Regions from separate parts of the Modestobacter sp. KNN46-3 genome, predicted to be linked through region 2. Evidence: predicted binding sites of a transcription regulator. Region 2 holds the regulator's gene; each other region holds the start of a gene.

Region 1 (5,509 bases), on a different contig from region 2:
CGCACCGTGTCGTTGAACTGCCGGATGCTGGCGAAGCCGGCCGCGAACGCGACGTCGGCCATCGGCAGCAGGGTGGTCTCGATCAGCAGCCGGGCGGTCTGGGCGCGCTGCGCGCGGGCCAGCGCCAGCGGGCCGACCCCCAGCTCGGTGGTGAGCAGCCGGTGCAGCTGGCGCTCGGAGTAGCCCAGCCGCGCCGCCAGCCCGCCGACACCGCCGCGCTCGACCTCGCCGTCGGCGATCAGCCGCATCGCCCGGGCGACGACGTCGGCGCGGACGTCCCACTCCGGCGACCCGGGGACGGCGTCCGGGCGGCAGCGGCGGCAGGCGCGGAAGCCGGCCGCCTGGGCCGAGGCGGCGGTGGTGTGGAAGGAGACGTTGTGCTCCAGCGGCGTGCGCGCCGGGCAGGAGGGGCGGCAGTAGATGCCGGTCGTGTGCACCGCGGTGACGAACCACCCGTCGAAGCGGGGGTCGCGGCTGGTGACGGCGCGGTAGCAGTGCTCCACGTCGAGCCGTCCCCGTTCCAGCACCTCGGTCATGACACGAGCATGGCACCGTCCCACCCGGTCGACTGGCGGCTTTCGGACACGGCGGTGGCGGCCTCCGCCGTCCACCGATCGGTGGACGGGCGACCCACGCTCCGGTGGTCCCGGCGGGTCTGGCGCGGCGACAGGCTCGGGGCATGACGATGACGGAGGCAGCGCCCCCGCCGACCACGACCGGCGGGCTAGCCCCGGCCGTCGAGGTCCGCGGGCTGCGGAAGAGCTACGGGGGGAAGGCCGTCCTCGACGGACTGGACCTCGAGGTGCGGCGCGGGGAGTGCTTCGCGCTGCTCGGGCCCAACGGCGCGGGCAAGACCACGACGATCGAGGTGCTCGAGGGCGTGCGGCGGCGCGACGCCGGCGAGGTCGCGGTGCTGGGGGAGGACCCGGCCACCGCGGGTCGCGCCTGGCGGGCCCGGATCGGGGTGGTGAGCCAGGGAGAGGGCGCCGGCCAGGCGCTGAGCGTCCGGGAGACGCTCGACCACTTCGCCCGGTACACCTCGACGCCGCAGCCCACCGACGAGCTGCTCGCGGCCGTCGGACTGGAGGAGCAGGCCGACACCCGGGTGGGTCGGCTCTCCGGCGGCCAGCGGCGCCGGCTCGCCGTCGCCCTCGGGGTGCAGGGCCGGCCCGAGCTGGTCTTCCTCGACGAACCGACGACCGGGATGGACCCGGTGGCCCGCCGGCAGTTCTGGCAGCTCGTGCGTGACCTGCGGGCCGGTGGGACGACGGTCCTGCTGACCACCCACTACCTCGACGAGGCCGCCGAGCTCGCCGACCGGGTCGGGGTGATCGCCGGTGGCCGGCTGGTCGAGGTCGCCCCGCCGGCCGAGCTCGGCGCCGCGCTGCGCCGGGAGGCCACGGTCCGCTGGCGGGACGACGGCGGCTGGCGCGCCGTGCCCACCGAGACGCCGGCCGCCGTCCTGCGCGACCTGCTCGCCGCCCATCCGCACGCCGAGGTCCCCGGCCTCACCGTCACCCGCCCCGACCTGGAGGACGTCTACCTCCAGTTGGTCGCCACCCATGGAGGAGAGACCCGATGACCGTCCTGACCGCTGCTCGCCCGGCACCGCCGTCGACCGCCCGCATCGCGCTGGCCCGGGTCGGCGTGGAGCTGCGGCTGTTCGCCCGCGAGCGCCAGCAGGTGGTGTTCTCCTTCGCCTACCCGGTCGTGATGATGATCGTCTTCGGCTCGGTGCTCGGCGGTGACGTGCTGCCCGGCGGGGTGCCGTTCCCGCAGTACTTCCTGGCCGGGATCGCGGCCACCGGCATCATGCTGACCAGCTTCCAGGCGGTCGGGACGGCGATCGCCGCCGAGCGCGAGGCCGGCCAGCTGGAGCGGCTGCAGCTCCTGGGCACCCCGCCGGCGGCCTACTTCGCCGGCAAGGCCGGGCAGGTGCTGGTGACGACCGCGGCGCAGCTGGCGCTGCTGCTGCCGGTGGCCCGCTACGGCTACGACGTGCCGCTGCCGGTCGACCTGGGGCACTGGCTGACGTTCCTCTGGGTCGCCGCGCTCGGCGCGCTGGCCGGCACGGTGCTCGGCATCGCGGTCTCGGCGCTGCCGGGCAGCGCGAGTTCGCTGACCACCTCGATCTCGGCGTTCGCGATCGTGCTGCAGTTCTTCTCCGGCGTGTTCTTCGCCTTCCCCGAGCTGCCGGGCTGGATGCAGCAGGTCGCCGCGGTGTTCCCGCTGAAGTGGCTGACCCAGGGGATGCGCTCGGCGTTCCTGCCCGAGCAGGCGGACGCGTTCGATGTCGCCGGCGGATGGGAGCACGGGATGACCGCCCTGGTGCTGGTGGCATGGGTGATCATCGGCGTCATGGTGTGCGTGCGCACGTTCCGCTGGCGCCGGGCCGACGGATGACCGTCGGCTCCCGGCTCCGGTCCGCCGTCGTCCCCCCGCCCGGTGGGGACGACGGCGGACCGCCGCTGTCCGAGCGGGGGTGGCGGGTCACCGTGCTGGTGCTGCACGTCGCCTTCGGGCTGTTCGTCTCACTGGCGGTCCTGGACACGCTGCTGAGCGACGTCGGCTCCCGGGCGGTGCTGCTCAGCGCTCTCGGCGTGCTGGTCGTGGCCTATGCGACGCTCGGTGCGCCCGCCGTCACCAGCCGGGACCAGCGCCGGGCCACGGCCTACCTGGCGGTGCTCGTCGGGGCGGTCGGGGTGCTGGCCTGGGAGTTCCCCGAGCTGCTCTTCCTGATGTTCCTGGCGTTCCCGCAGGTGTGGTTCCTTGCCGAGTCGGTCCAGGTGGGGCTGCTGTGGACCGGCGCGCTGACGGTCGCGGCCACCCTGGGCCCGCTGGTCCACTGGCGGGAGGGCACCGAGCCGATGTCCGGGCCGGGGCAGACCCTGGTGGGCGCGGCGTTCAGCGTGGCGATGGGTCTGTGGGTCACCCGGGTCCTGGAGCAGAGCCGCGAGCGGGCGCTGCTGATCCGGGAGCTGGAGTCGACCCGCGCCGAGCTGGCCGCCGCGCACCGCGAGCAGGGCGTCGCGGCGGAACGGGAGCGCTGGGCCCGGGAGGTGCACGACACCCTCGCGCAGGGCTACACGAGCATCGTCGTCCTGGCCCAGACCGCGGCGGCCCAGCTGCCCGGCGACCCGGGTGCGGCCGCGGAGCGGGTGGCGCTGATCGAGGAGGTCGCCCGGGAGAACCTGGCCGAGGCCCGGGCGATGGTCGCCGCCTTCGCGCCGGTGGCGCTGGACTCCTCGACGTTGCGGGAGGCGCTGGAACGGCTCGCCGAGCGGTTCGGCCGGGAGACCGGCCTGCCCACCCGGCTGGACACTGCTGCGCTGGCGGACGACGTCGGCCTGACCCGGGCGGAGGAGATCGTGCTGCTGCGGGGAGCGCAGGAGGCGCTGGCCAACGTCCGGCGGCACGCCGCGGCCAGCGCGGTGGTGCTGCGGATCGGGGTGGGGGAGGCGGGGCAGGTGTCGGTGCACGTCTCCGACGACGGGGTGGGCTTCGACCCGGAGGCTGCGGCCGGGGTCGGGTTGGCCGGGCTGCGGGACCGGGCCGAGCAGGTGGGCGGCGCGGTCGACGTCGTCTCGGCGCCGGGGGAGGGCACCCGGGTGACGGTGCAGGTGCCGGCGCGATGACCACCGCGGAGGCGCGGGTCGAGCGCGCACCCGGGGGCGCGCCGGCGACCGGGACGGAGCGAGCGTGATCAGGATCCTGGTGGTGGACGACCACCCTGTCGTGCGCGGCGGGCTGGTCGGCTGGCTGGCCGCCCAGCCGGACCTGGAGGTCGTGGGGGAGGCCGGCGACGGGCTGGCCGCGCTGGCGGCGGTCGCCGAGCACTCACCGGACGTCGTCCTGATGGACCTGCGGATGCCCCGGATGGACGGCGTGACGGCCACCGGCCGGATCGCCGCCGCGCACCCGGGTGTGCGGGTGCTGGTGCTGACCACCTACGACACCGACGCCGACATCGTGCGCGCGGTCGAGGCCGGGGCGACCGGCTACCTGCTCAAGGACACCCCGCTGCCGCAGCTGGCCGACGCGGTGCGGGCGGCGGCCCGTGGGGAGACGGTGCTGGCGCCGCCGGTCGCGGCCCGGCTGGTCTCGCGGATGCGGGCACCGGCGGTCGAGACGCCAACGGCCCGGGAGCTGCAGGTGCTGTCCGGGGTGGCGCGCGGGCTGACCAACGCCGACATCGGCCGGGAGCTGTTCATCGGTGAGGCGACGGTGAAGACGCACCTGCTGCGGGTGTTCGCCAAGCTCGGGGTCGACGACCGCACCCGGGCGGTCCTGGTCGCGGTCGAACGCGGCCTGCTGCCGGGACCCGGCTCGGCCGGGTGACGGGGTTCCCCCTTGGTCCGTCAAGGGGCTGCGCACATCTGTGGACAAGCTTCTGACCAGCGTGTTTGTGTGGTGCAGGCGCCTCTGAGGCGATATCATTCGTACACACGTTCGAATGATGCGGGAGGTGTCGTGAGCGAGTTGCACTCAGCTCTGGACGCCCTCGCGTCGGACGATCTGCACTCGCTCACGGACGGGCAGGTGCTGGACCGGACGGCGTTCCTGGTGCAGCTGGTCAACCGTGCGTCGGCGGAGTTGACCCGCACGGTTCGGCGTGCGGACGTCATGCAGGCGGCGGAGCGCGACGGGTTGAAGTCGATGCGGTCGTGGCTGATCGGGCACGCGCGGCTGTCGCAGGCGGAGGCGTCGCGGATCGTGCGGTCGGGGCGGGTGCTGGAGCGCTTCCCGGTGCTGGCGGCCGGGTTCGTCAGCGGTGACATCACCGCGGCGCAGGTGAACGTGGTCGCCGAGAAGATCGGGGCCGGTGAGGTGGCCCGGGCCGAGGAGCAGGGCATCGACCTGGGCGCGTTCGATCGGGTGTGGGCGCAGGTAGCTGCAGAGAGTCCCCGCACGAGTCGCTGGCCGCCGCGGTGCAGGCCTTCGACGACGCCCTCGACCCTGATGGCCCGGAGCCGGATCCGACCGAGGGGCGTCGGCTGACGATGGTCAAGCACGCCGATGGGAGTGTCACCGGCCGGTTCGACCTGGATGCCGTCGGTGGGGAGAAGGTGCAGGCGGCGGTCGAGTCGATCGTGCAGGCCGACCGGCCCAAGGGGGACGACCGCACCCGCACCCAGCAGAACGCCGACGCGCTGGTGCAGCTGTGTGACAACCAGCTGGCCTCCGGGCAGCTGCCGATCCTGCGGACCGTCAAGCCGCACGTGGTCGTCGGCATCGACCTGGACGACCTGGTCGACCCGGCCACCGGCGCCGGTGCGGGGGAGATGGGCTTCGGGGCGACGATCTCCGCGGCGCGGGCCCGGTACCTGGCCTGTGACGGCAGCATCTCCCGGATCGTGATGGGCCCCGGCGGAGTGCCGCTGGATCTGGGCCGGGACCACCGGGTCGTCACCCCCGGGCTGCGCAAGGCCGTCGAACGGCGGGACGAGGCCTGCGTGTTCGCCGGCTGTGGGGCCCCGAGTTGGTGGTGCGACGTCCACCACCTGATCCA
Region 2 (5,509 bases):
CCAGATGCAGTACATGCTGCCCCGGCTGCGTGGCTGGGGTGAGTCGCTGAGCCGGCAGGCCGGTGGCCGGGTCGCCGGCGGTGGCGGCATCGGCACCCGTGGTCCGGGTGAGACGAAGATCGAGACCGACCGGCGCCGGATCCGCTCTCGGGTGAGCAAGCTCCGCAAGGAGATCGCCGGCATGGCGACCGCCCGGACGACGCAGCGCAACTCCCGCGACCGCAACGCGACGCCGAGCGTCGCGATCGCCGGCTACACGAACGCCGGCAAGTCCAGCCTGCTCAACCAGCTCACCGGGGCCGGCGTGCTGGTCCAGGACGCACTGTTCGCCACCCTGGACCCGACGGTCCGCCGCGCGCAGACGCCCGAGGGGCGCGAGTACACGATGACCGACACCGTCGGCTTCGTGCGCCACCTGCCGCACCAGTTGGTCGACGCGTTCCGCTCCACGCTGGAGGAGGTGGCCGACGCCGACCTGCTCGTGCACGTCGTCGACGGTTCCGACTCCGACCCGCTGGGGCAGATCGACGCCGTGCACACGGTGCTCAACGAGATCGACGCGTCCGCCGTCCCGGAGCTGATCGTCGTGAACAAGGTCGACGCCATGACCGAGGAGGACATGCTGGCGCTGCGCCAGGCGCTCCCCGGGGCGATGTGGGTCTCGGCCCGGACGGGCGAGGGCATCGAGGCGCTGCGCGACGTGATCGCCCAGCGGCTCCCGCACCCGCACATCGACGTCGAGGTGCTCGTGCCCTACGACCGGGGCGACCTGGTCGCCCGGGTGCACCGGGACGGCGAGGTCGTCGAGGAGGCGCACGAGGCCGCCGGGACCCGGCTGACCGCGCGCGTCGACGCCGGCCTGGCGGCCCAGCTCGACGGTTTCGCCGCGCCGGCCACCGAGGACTGACCGAGGGCCCCGCTGCCGCTCGCACGCTCGTGCCGGGCTCCTGCAGCGGGGCCAGCGGACAGCCCGGCGGATCACGAGCAGGTCACGGCCCCGGTACCGTGACGCGGTGACCAGGGGATCGGTGGACCGGACGGCGACCGCTGCCGATCGACCGGTCGCACCGGTGGTGGGGGTGGGTCGGCCGCCGTGGTGGCTGCTCCTCCTCGCCGCCCTCGTCACCGTCGGGGTCACCGTCAACCTGCTCAGCCGCGGGTGGCTGGAACGGATGGACCTGCGGGTCTCCGAGGTGACCAGTGTGTGGGCGCTGCGGGACTCGTGGGCCTACTGGCCGATCTGGGTCGTCACCCAGATCGGCGGGCGGGTGACGATCCTGGTCGTGCTGGCCGGGCTGGTCGGTTGGCTGGCCGTGCGCCAGCGGACGCTGGTGCCGCTCGTCCGCGTGGTCGTCGCGTTGGCCCTGCTCACCACCGTGGTCTACGCGTTCAAGTGGGGCACCGGTCGCACGGCCCCGGCCTTCCCCGGGTCGTTCTTCCACGCGGACGGGGCCAGCTACCCCTCGGGGCACGTGGCGAACGCCGTCCTCATGTGGGGGGTGGCCCGGTGGCAGGCCGTCGAGTTCGGCCTGCCCGCGGGCGTGCAGCGGGCCACCTGGCTGCTCGGCGTGCTGGGGCCGGTGGCGACGGGTGTGGCCATGGTGGCGCTGGACTTCCACTGGGTCACCGATGCGGTGGTCGGGCTCTCGGTCGGACTGCTGCTGTTGGGCGTGGTTCACGCACTCGACGCTGTCGCGATGTCACGCTGGGTTCGTGCCAGAGTCGGCCGACCCCAGGCGTAGCCGCGCCCCCCGCCGCAGGACGGCCGGCGCGGTCCTCTGTGCGCCCGTCGGCCTGCTGGTCGCGCTGCTGCCCACCGGGTCGGCGGCCGCCGACGACGTGGCCGCCCCGTACGGCGAGCCGACCACCCGGTGCGAGATCACCGACCCGCGGCTCCCGGAGCTCTCCGGCCTGGCCAGCGCCGGGGAGTCGATGCTCGCGATGAACGACGGCGGCGACCGCGCCGAGGTGCTGGTGCTCGACGGGGCCTGTGCGGTGGGGGAGGTGCGCACGGCGGAGGTCGACCCGTACGACCCCGAGGACCTCGCCCTCGCCGCTGACGGGACCATCTGGCTCGCCGACATCGGGGACAACGCGCAGAGCCGGGAGACGGTGGCGCTGATCGGTCTGCGCCCCGACGGGACCACCGTGCTGACCAGGCTCACCTACCCCGACGGTGCGCACGACGCGGAGGCGCTCCTGCTCGCGCCCGACGGCACCCCGTACCTGGTGACCAAGGAGGTGCTGGGCGCGAGCTCCGTGTACCGCCCCGATGCGCCCCTCGCCGACGGAGCCACCGTGCCGATGAGCGAGGTGGCGGCGCTCGGGTTCACGTTGACCGGCACCCCGGGCGGCCCGGTGGGTCGGGCCGGCCAGTTGCTGGTCACCGGTGGCGCCGTGTCCGCGGACGGCTCGCGGATCGCCCTGCGGACCTACACCGACGCCTATGTCTGGCCGCTGAGCGGCTCGGACGTCGCCGGTGCGTTGGCCGGGCCCCCGGTGCGGGTGCCGTTGCCGGAGGCTCCGCAGGGTGAGGCCATCGCCTTCGCGGCGAACGACCGGGACCTGCTCGTCGCCGGCGAGGGGCTCCCTGCGGTGGTCACCCAGGTGTCGGCCACCGGTGACCTGACGGGGGCGGCCCCGGCGGAGCCCACCGAGGCTGCCGCCGGGTCGCTGGCGACCGCCGGTGGGGTCGAGCCGCTGACCGCCGGTCTCGTCGCCGCGGCCGTGGCCACCGTGCTCGTGTGGGTCGGCGGCAAGCTCCGGCGGCGCCCGGCCTGAGCACGAGCCCGGCGCCGCTGCCCGAGGTCAGACCCGGCGGAGCACGGTGACGACCCGGCCGAGGACCGTCGCGTCGTCGCCCGGGATGGGCTCGTACGCGGCGTTGTGTGGCATCAGCCACACGTGCCCGTCGCGCCGCTTGTAGGTCTTCACCGTCGCCTCGCCGTCGATCATCGCGGCGACGATCTCGCCGTTCTCCGCGGTCGGCTGCTGCCGGACGACGACCCAGTCGCCGTCGCAGATCGCCGCGTCGACCATCGAGTCGCCCGCGACCTTCAGCATGAACAGGGTGCCCTCGCCGACCAGCTCGCGGGGGAGGGGGAAGACGTCTTCGACCGCCTGCTCGGCCAGGACCGGACCACCGGCGGCGATCCGGCCGACGAGGGGCACGTACGTGGGTCGGGGGGCGGAGGCGTCGTCGACGCCACTGGCTGCGCCGGACCCGGCCAGTGCCTCGGCCGCGGTCTCGTTCGTCGTCGTCGCGGTGCCGTCGCCGGGGAGGCGCACGTCGAGTGCGCGCGGCCGGTTCGGGTCACGGCGCAGCCAGCCCTTGCGCTGCAGCACCGACAACTGGTGGGCCACGGACGAGGCGGAGGAGAGGCCGACCGCCTCGCCGATCTCGCGGACCGAGGGCGGGTAGCCGCGACGCTCGATCGAGTCACGGATGACCTCGAGCACCCGGCGCTGCCGCTGGGTCAGGCCGTCGCCGTCGGCGGCCCGGTCGGGGAACTCCCGCACCGCCGCACCCGCTCCCGCCGCAGCGGTGGGCGCTGCGCCGTCGGCTGATGCCGTGCCGGACGCTCCACGCCGCGAAGGGCTCTTGCCGCCGCGCGCCTTCGGGCCGTCGACCGCCATGTGTCCTCCTCGTCCGGCTGCCTCGGCAGCAGTCCCCGGTGGCGCCCTGCCGTACCGACGGCCGTGTCGCCACGGCGAGCCGGGACCGCGGACGCCGTCCTCGATCGCCTCGGAACCGTATCGCCTCCGGCCGCTCCGTTCAAACAGGTGTTCGAAGAAGTCGCCGTGTCGGCGTGTTCCTGTCGGTGGCGTGCGGTAGACATCGCCCAGACGTTCCGTTCGAACGTCTGTTCGACAACCCGGTACCGCGAGACCCCTGGAGCACCCCGATGGCCAGTCCGCAGCTCGAGCTCCCCGTGGCCGCCCCGGCCTCGATGGCGGTCGTGCTCCCGTTCCCGGGGGCGCGTCAGGTGGCGCGCTCGCCCCGGTCCGTGGTGCACGGTCAGCCTGCACCCCTGCCCCGGGTGGCTCGTCCGGCGGCGGGCCGGCGAGGCGCCGGGCAGCCCGACGTGCGCCCTGGTCGACTGGTCGGCGTCGCGGGCGGGGCTGGGGTGGGCGGCGCGGGCTGCGCGAGGCGCACGGGAGCGGTCGGCGGTGCCGTCGCCCCCGGTGCGCAAGCGCCGTTGCGGCTGACCCGGCGCGGGCGGCGAGTGGTCGCCGGGCTGTCCATCGCCTTCGGGGTGTCCGTCGCCGCGGTGACGTTCGCCGCCGAGTCCGGCGGCCCCGGCGGCGGCCTGGAGCTGGCCGGTTCGACGACGGTCGTCGTCCAGTCCGGGGACACCCTGTGGTCGATCGCCGGCGAGATCGCCCCGGAGGAGGACCGGCGTGCCGTCGTCGACGCGCTCCTCGACGTGAACGGGCTCTCCGACGTCGACCTCGTGCCCGGCCAGGTGCTCGAGCTGCCCTGACCGGCGGCGCGCTGGGGCACGCCCCGGTGTGAAGGGCCCGTCAGAGGCCCTGGTGGTTGTGGCGGGAGGGGCTCCGAGGGGCGCCCGGGTCAGATGCGGAAGACGACACGCTCGCCAGGGCTTGCACACCTGTAGGGGTGGTCGTACGGTTCCACCACAACATCTAGTAGTTACAGAGCTGTAAGCCATCCACAGCCGTTCCACACGTTGTCCCCGGCGCATCCACCGGATGTCCCCGGCGCAGTCCACAGCACGGCCATCGGGTCAGGGCCCGGTCACGGTGTCACGACGCCGCGGCGAGACCTCGCGCGACACCTCGGGAAGGAGGAGATCGACATGCGCTGTCCCTTCTGCCACAACCCCGACAGCCGGGTCATCGACTCGCGGGAGACCGACGAGGGGGCGACCACCCGCCGTCGACGCTCCTGCCCGGGCTGCGGCCGCCGCTTCACCACCGTGGAGGAGGCCGTCCTCGCCGTCGTCAAGCGCAGCGGCGTGAGCGAGCCCTTCGCCCGCGGCAAGGTCGTCGCCGGGGTGCGGCGGGCCTGCCAAGGGCGGCCGGTCGACGAGCACCAGCTGGCCCTGCTGGCCCAGCAGGTCGAGGACGCGGTGCGGGCCACCGGCTGCGCCGAGATCCCCAGCCACGAGGTCGGTCTGGCCATCCTCGGTCCGCTGCGCGACCTCGACGAGGTCGCCTACCTCCGCTTCGCCAGCGTCTACCGCAGCTTCTCCTCGGTCGCCGACTTCGAGAAGGAGATCGCCGAGCTGCGCGCCGCACCGGCCCGGAGCACTCCCCGTGCCGGTGACGCGCCAGCCGTCGAGCGCGACGCCGTCGACGGCGACCAGGAGACCTCCGCGACCGAGAGCCCCGCGACCGGGACCGCCACCCGCCGGCGAGCCACCGAGCGGCCGCGACCGGCCGACACCGGCCCATGAGAACTGTCCGACCCCTCCGCTAGACAGGTCTCGACGAGGAGACCGCACGACCCGGCTCCGGCACCCGCCGGCTTCCCCAGCCGCTCCGC
Region 3 (5,509 bases), on a different contig from region 2:
ACCCGCGGTTCGCGGGTCATCGTGTCGGGCCGGCTGAAGCAGCGGTCCTTCGACACGAAGGAAGGCGAGAAGCGCACCGTCATCGAGCTGGAGGTCGACGAGATCGGCCCCTCCCTGCGGTACGCCACCGCCAAGGTCACCCGCGCTGCGCGCAGCGAGGGTGGCGGCGGCGGGTTCGGCGGCGGCGGCGGCAACAGCGGTGGCGGCAGTGGCGGTGGCGGTGGCTTCTCCGGTGGCGGAGCCAGCGACCCCTGGTCCACCCCGCCGGCGTCCTCCGACGAACCGCCTTTTTGATCCCCCCTCTGTACTGATCTCTGGAGAACCCAGTGCCCAAGCCTCCCCCCCGCAAGATCAAGAAGAAGGTCTGCCAGTTCTGCAAGGACAAGGCGACCTACATCGACTACAAGGACACGACCCTGCTGCGGAAGTTCATCTCCGACCGCGGCAAGATCCGTGCCCGCCGCGTCAGCGGCAACTGCAGCCAGCACCAGCGTGACGTCGCCGTGGCCGTGAAGAACAGCCGCGAGATGGCACTGCTGCCCTACACCTCCACGGCGCGCTGATCATGAGCACCATGAAGCTGATCCTCACGCAGGAGGTCACCGGTCTCGGGTCCTCCGGCGACACCGTCGAGGTCAAGGGCGGGTACGCCCGCAACTACCTCCTGCCCCGCGGGCTGGCCATGCTGGCCACCCGAGGTGCCGAGAAGCAGGTCAACAGCCTGCGCCGGGCGCGCGCTGCGCGCGACGTGCGTTCGCTCGAGGAGGCCCAGGCGGTCGCCGGTCAGCTCGCGCAGCTGACCGTCACGCTGCCGGCCCGCTCCGGTGACGGTGGCCGGCTCTTCGGCCGCATCACCACCGCCGACGTCGCCGCCGCGGTGACCTCGGCCGGTGGCCCGGAGCTCGACCGTCGCCGGATCGAGCTGCCCAGCAGCATCAAGAGCCTCGGCACCCACACCGTCACGGTGCGGGTCCACCCCGAGGTCTCCGTGCCGGTGACCGTGGACGTCGTCGCCGGCTGATCCACAGCACTGTCCCCACGAGGGGCGTCGGACTCCGGTCCGGCGCCCCTCGTGGCGTTCCCGGGGTCTCCTGGGCGTCCTCCCGTGTCGACACGGGCGCCGTCCCTCCGTGGACGGCAGGTGAACGGCGCCCCCGACCCGGGTGGCACCGCGCAGCGCCGCCGAGCCTCGGGGACGACGCCCCTACCACCGACCCGTTACGCGTGTGACCTGCGGGGATCCGCCGACACGCCCGGGCGGCGAGTTCTGCGACGAGTTCCCGGATTTCTCCTGTCCACACCCCGGGAGAGGCTCCGGCGCAGGTGACGAGGGGGTGGCGGGGACGCGACGTCCGCGGGTCCACCACGGTCTCCACACGGTGACCGCCTCTGTCCACCGACTTGTCCACAAGTTGTGCAGATCGGCGTGCACAGCGGTGTTGGACGCGCCCCCTCCCGGGTTCCTAACGTCACCCCCAGCTACCGCCGGGCACGAACTGTCGGCGCCCGGTGGTAGCTGTTGTCCGAACGCACGTTCGAACGGCAGCAAGAGCAGGGGACGAGGAGAACATCAGCGTGGCGGTCGTCGACGACATCAGCAGGCCGAGGGTCACGGCTCCGGAGTACGACCGGCAGCCCCCTCAGGACGTCGCTGCCGAGCAGTCGGTCCTGGGCGGCATGCTGATGAGCAAGGACGCGATCGCCGACGTGGTCGAGGTCCTGGCGGGCCCGGACTTCTACCGCCCGGCCCACCAGGTCGTCTTCGACGTCATCCTCGACCTGTACGGCCGGGGTGAGCCCGCCGACGCGATCACCGTCGCCGCGGAGCTGAACCGCACCGACCAGCTGTCGAAGATGGGCGGCGCGGTCTACCTGCACACGCTCATCGCCTCCACCCCGACCGCGGCGAACGCCGGGTACTACGCGGCGATCGTCGCGGAGCAGGCGGTGCTGCGGCGGCTGGTCGAGGCCGGCACCCGGGTCGTGCAGCTCGGTTACGGCGCGGCCGGCGGGAAGGGCGACGTCGACGACATCGTCGACCGCGCCCAGCAGGAGATCTACGACGTCACCGAGAAGCGGATGAGCGAGGACTACTCCCGCCTCGCCGACGTCCTGCAGCCGACGATGGACGAGCTCGACGCGATCGCCTCCCGTGGCGGGACGGCGCGGGGTGTCCCCACCGGCATCCGTGACCTCGACGAGCTCACCAACGGCCTGCAGTCCGGCCAGATGGTGGTCATCGCCGCCCGCCCCGGTGTCGGCAAGAGCACGCTGGGGCTGGACATCGCCCGCTCGGCCACGGTGAAGCACCACATGCCGGCGGCGATCTTCTCGCTCGAGATGAGCAAGCACGAGATCACCATGCGTCTGCTGTCGGCCGAGGCGAAGGTGCCGCTGCACCACATGCGCGCCGGCACGCTGTCGGACGAGGACTGGTCGAAGCTGGCCCGCCGGATGGGCGAGATCGCCGACGCCCCGCTCTACATCGACGACTCCCCCAACATGACGATGATGGAGATCCGGGCCAAGGCGCGGCGGCTCAAGCAGCGCAACGACCTCAAGCTCATCGTCATCGACTACCTGCAGCTGATGACGTCGGGCAAGAAGGTGGAGAGCCGCCAGCAGGAGGTCTCGGAGTTCTCCCGTGCGCTGAAGCTGCTGGCCAAGGAGCTCGAGCTGCCGGTGATCGCGATGAGCCAGCTGAACCGTGGCTCGGAGCAGCGTCAGGACAAGAAGCCGATGCTCTCCGACCTCCGTGAGTCCGGCTCGATCGAGCAGGACGCCGACATGGTGATGATGATCCACCGCGAGGACATGTACGAGAAGGAGTCCCCGCGGGCCGGCGAGGCCGACATCATGCTGGTCAAGCACCGCAACGGCCCCACCGCGAACGTCACCGTCGCCTTCCAGGGCCACTACAGCCGCTTCGTCGACATGGCCAACTGATCCCTGGGGCGCCGGGGTGCACGAGGACGGCGCCGGCCTGCGGCCCGAGGACGACGTCGAGACGCCGGAGGGGTTCGCGGCCTGGGTGCAGCGGCTGCGTGCGGAGTCGGACCCGGGGCGGCCCATCGCCGAGGGGCGCGTGCACTGCACCTACTGGTGGATCGTCGAGGGCGACACCGTGCTGGGGGCCATCGCGCTGCGCCACCAGCTCAACGACTTCCTGCTCCGGGCCGGCGGTCACATCGGGTACGGCATCCGCCCCTCGGACCAGGCCTCGGCGCGGGCGATCGAGGGGGCGGGCGGGCTCCTGGAGGACGTCCGGGACACCGAGTTGGGCCGCACCCGGCGGTACTGGGTCCCGCTCCCCCGCTGACCGCCGTTCACTCGATCGGGGATACGAGACCCGGGCGACTCAACCTGCGGCGCCCTGCTGCCGATGCTCCAGGCAACGCTCCATCCACGACCTGGAGGTCACCTGTGTTCTCGCTCCTCTCCGGCCTGCTCGCCAAGGCCCTCTCCGCCTCACTGGCCGCCAAGGTGGCCGCCGGCGCGACGGCCGTCGTCGTGGCCGGTGGCGGCGCTGCGGTGACCACCCAGGTGGTCACCGCCGCCGCCGAGCCGACGACGTCGGAGGTCAGCACCACGGAGGACACCGACGTCACCGACCCCACGGACGTCGGTGACCCGACCGTGACCCCGGAGACCACGGAGCCGACCGCCACCCCCGAGGCGCCGGAGACCGAGGAGCCCACGGCCGACCCGGTCACCGAGCCGGCGCCCGAGCCGGAGCCGGAGGGGACCGAGGAGCCCACGGCCCCCGAGGTGCCGGCCGAGCCGTCGGCCCCGGCCAACCACGGGCAGGCCGTCTCGTCGGTCGCCAAGTCCAGCTTCGCCACGGGCCGGGAGCACGGCGAGGCCGTCTCCTCCGCAGCGCGCAACAAGGCGAGCAAGAACGAGCCCGCTCCTGCCCCCGTGCCCGCCCCCGAGGCCGACACTGCCGAGGCCGTCGAGGTCGCCAGCACCGCTGACGCAACCGGCAACGGCAACGGCAACGGTCGGGGTGGTCGGGGCTGATCCCCCAGCGCCGGGCGACACGTCGCCCGGCGCGCCCGGCAGGTCCGCCGATCCGGGCCGCACGGAACCTACCGTCGGGGCTGGCCGACTCCCGGGGGCTCCACGTGAAACACCGCATCACCGCGCTGGCCGCGCTCGCCGTCTTCGGCACCGCCGCCTGCGCGCCGGCCGACACCCCAGCGACCCCGGCCGCGGACGCCGTCTCCGAGGCCGCCCAGCAGTCGACATCCGGCGCCCCCACGGCCGGGCAGCCCGCCGCCGACGTGCTGGCCACCCTCCCGGTCAAGGGCCGCGCGGCGAAGACCGGTTACGACCGTGACGAGTTCGGCGCCACCTGGGCCGACGTCGACCGCAACGGCTGCGACACCCGCAACGACGTACTGGCCCGCGACCTGACGCAGGAGCAGTTCCGGCCGGGCACCCAGGACTGCGTGGTGGTCAGCGGCACCCTGGTCGACCCGTACACCGCACAGACCATCGCGTTCGAGAAGGGTGATGGCAGCAGCGTCGACATCGACCACGTCGTCGCGCTCAGCAACGGCTGGCAGACCGGCGCGTTCGGCTGGGACGAGACCCGGCGCACCGCCTTCGCCAACAACCCGCTCAACCTGCTGGCCGTCGACTACGCGGCGAACCGGCAGAAGGGCGACGGCGACGCCGCCACCTGGCTGCCGGCCCACCGCGGCTACCGCTGCGCCTACGTCGCCCGCCAGGTCGCGGTGAAGGCCACCTACGGGCTGTGGGTCACACAGGCCGAGCACGACGCCATCGCCCGGGTGCTGGACACCTGCCCGGGCGAGCCGGTCCCGACGTCGACCGCGCCGGTCCCGGTGGACGTTCCCGCGGGAACGTCCACCGCGGTCGAGCCCTTCGCCAACTGCGACGCCGCCCGGTCAGCCGGCGCGGCACCCCTGCACCGCGGCGACCCGGGGTGGTCCGACCGGATGGACGGCGACGGGGACGGCACCGCCTGCGAGTGACTCACCCCGGCCAGCGCACCGACCCGTCGGCTCCGCGCACGGCGCCCTCGGCCGGGCGGTGGAGGGTCAGCCGTCCGTCGGGCATCAGGTGGTCCACCGGCAGCTCCCGGCCCAGCACGACGACGTCCGCGATGAGCCGTCGGTGGCAGCGCCACCACACGCTCTCGCTGCACATCACCGCCACCGTGCGGTCGGCCGCGGCGGCCAGCACCTCGTCCAGGGCGTCGGCGAACTCGGCGGTGCGGGTGTGCGCGGCGTACGCGGCGAACTGGGCCACCGTCCACCAGCCGTCGGCGACCGGCTCGTCCGCGGGCAGCCGGCGCCGACCGCCCAGCCGCTCCTCCCAACGGTAGGCGACACCCGCCGCCGGGAGCCACTCGCTGAGCGCCTCGCGCCGGACGTCGGGGTTGACCCGGCTGCCCGGGAACCGCCGGACGTCGACGAGCTGCTCCACCCCCGCGCCGGCGAGCCGGGCGAGCAGGCGGGCCTGGTCCTCGGGCCCGTGGCCG

The links. Region 2 encodes LexA, which represses DNA repair genes until DNA is damaged. Its sites were predicted from a motif close to TCGAACANNTGTTCGA; they were not measured.
Region 1: G5C62_RS28760 (DUF222 domain-containing protein) is a predicted target of LexA. The motif match lies at 4,438-4,453, and genes of this name have one in related genera.
Region 3: dnaB (replicative DNA helicase) is a predicted target of LexA. The motif match lies at 1,524-1,539, and genes of this name have one in related genera.

What each region holds. Positions count from the first base shown of each region.
Region 1 covers NZ_JAAKGN010000144.1:2,844-8,352, reverse strand. The annotation lists gene G5C62_RS21595 (Ada metal-binding domain-containing protein) at 1-536, opposite strand, end outside; gene G5C62_RS21590 (ABC transporter ATP-binding protein) at 680-1,582, shown strand; gene G5C62_RS21585 (ABC transporter permease) at 1,579-2,403, shown strand; gene G5C62_RS21580 (sensor histidine kinase) at 2,400-3,635, shown strand; gene G5C62_RS21575 (response regulator transcription factor) at 3,700-4,338, shown strand; gene G5C62_RS28760 (DUF222 domain-containing protein) at 4,471-4,998, shown strand; gene G5C62_RS21570 (HNH endonuclease signature motif containing protein) at 4,929-5,509, shown strand, end outside.
Region 2 covers NZ_JAAKGN010000073.1:9,983-15,491, reverse strand. The annotation lists gene hflX (GTPase HflX) at 1-907, shown strand, start outside; gene G5C62_RS15610 (phosphatase PAP2 family protein) at 1,014-1,742, shown strand; gene G5C62_RS15605 (hypothetical protein) at 1,714-2,781, shown strand; gene lexA (transcriptional repressor LexA) at 2,809-3,636, opposite strand; gene G5C62_RS15595 (LysM peptidoglycan-binding domain-containing protein) at 3,906-4,484, shown strand; gene nrdR (transcriptional regulator NrdR) at 4,821-5,420, shown strand.
Region 3 covers NZ_JAAKGN010000063.1:6,500-12,008, forward strand. The annotation lists gene G5C62_RS14420 (single-stranded DNA-binding protein) at 1-294, shown strand, start outside; gene rpsR (30S ribosomal protein S18) at 327-563, shown strand; gene rplI (50S ribosomal protein L9) at 575-1,021, shown strand; gene dnaB (replicative DNA helicase) at 1,576-2,946, shown strand; gene G5C62_RS14440 (GNAT family N-acetyltransferase) at 2,963-3,319, shown strand; gene G5C62_RS14445 (hypothetical protein) at 3,424-4,020, shown strand; gene G5C62_RS14450 (DUF1524 domain-containing protein) at 4,125-5,000, shown strand; gene G5C62_RS14455 (DUF488 family protein) at 5,002-5,509, opposite strand, start outside.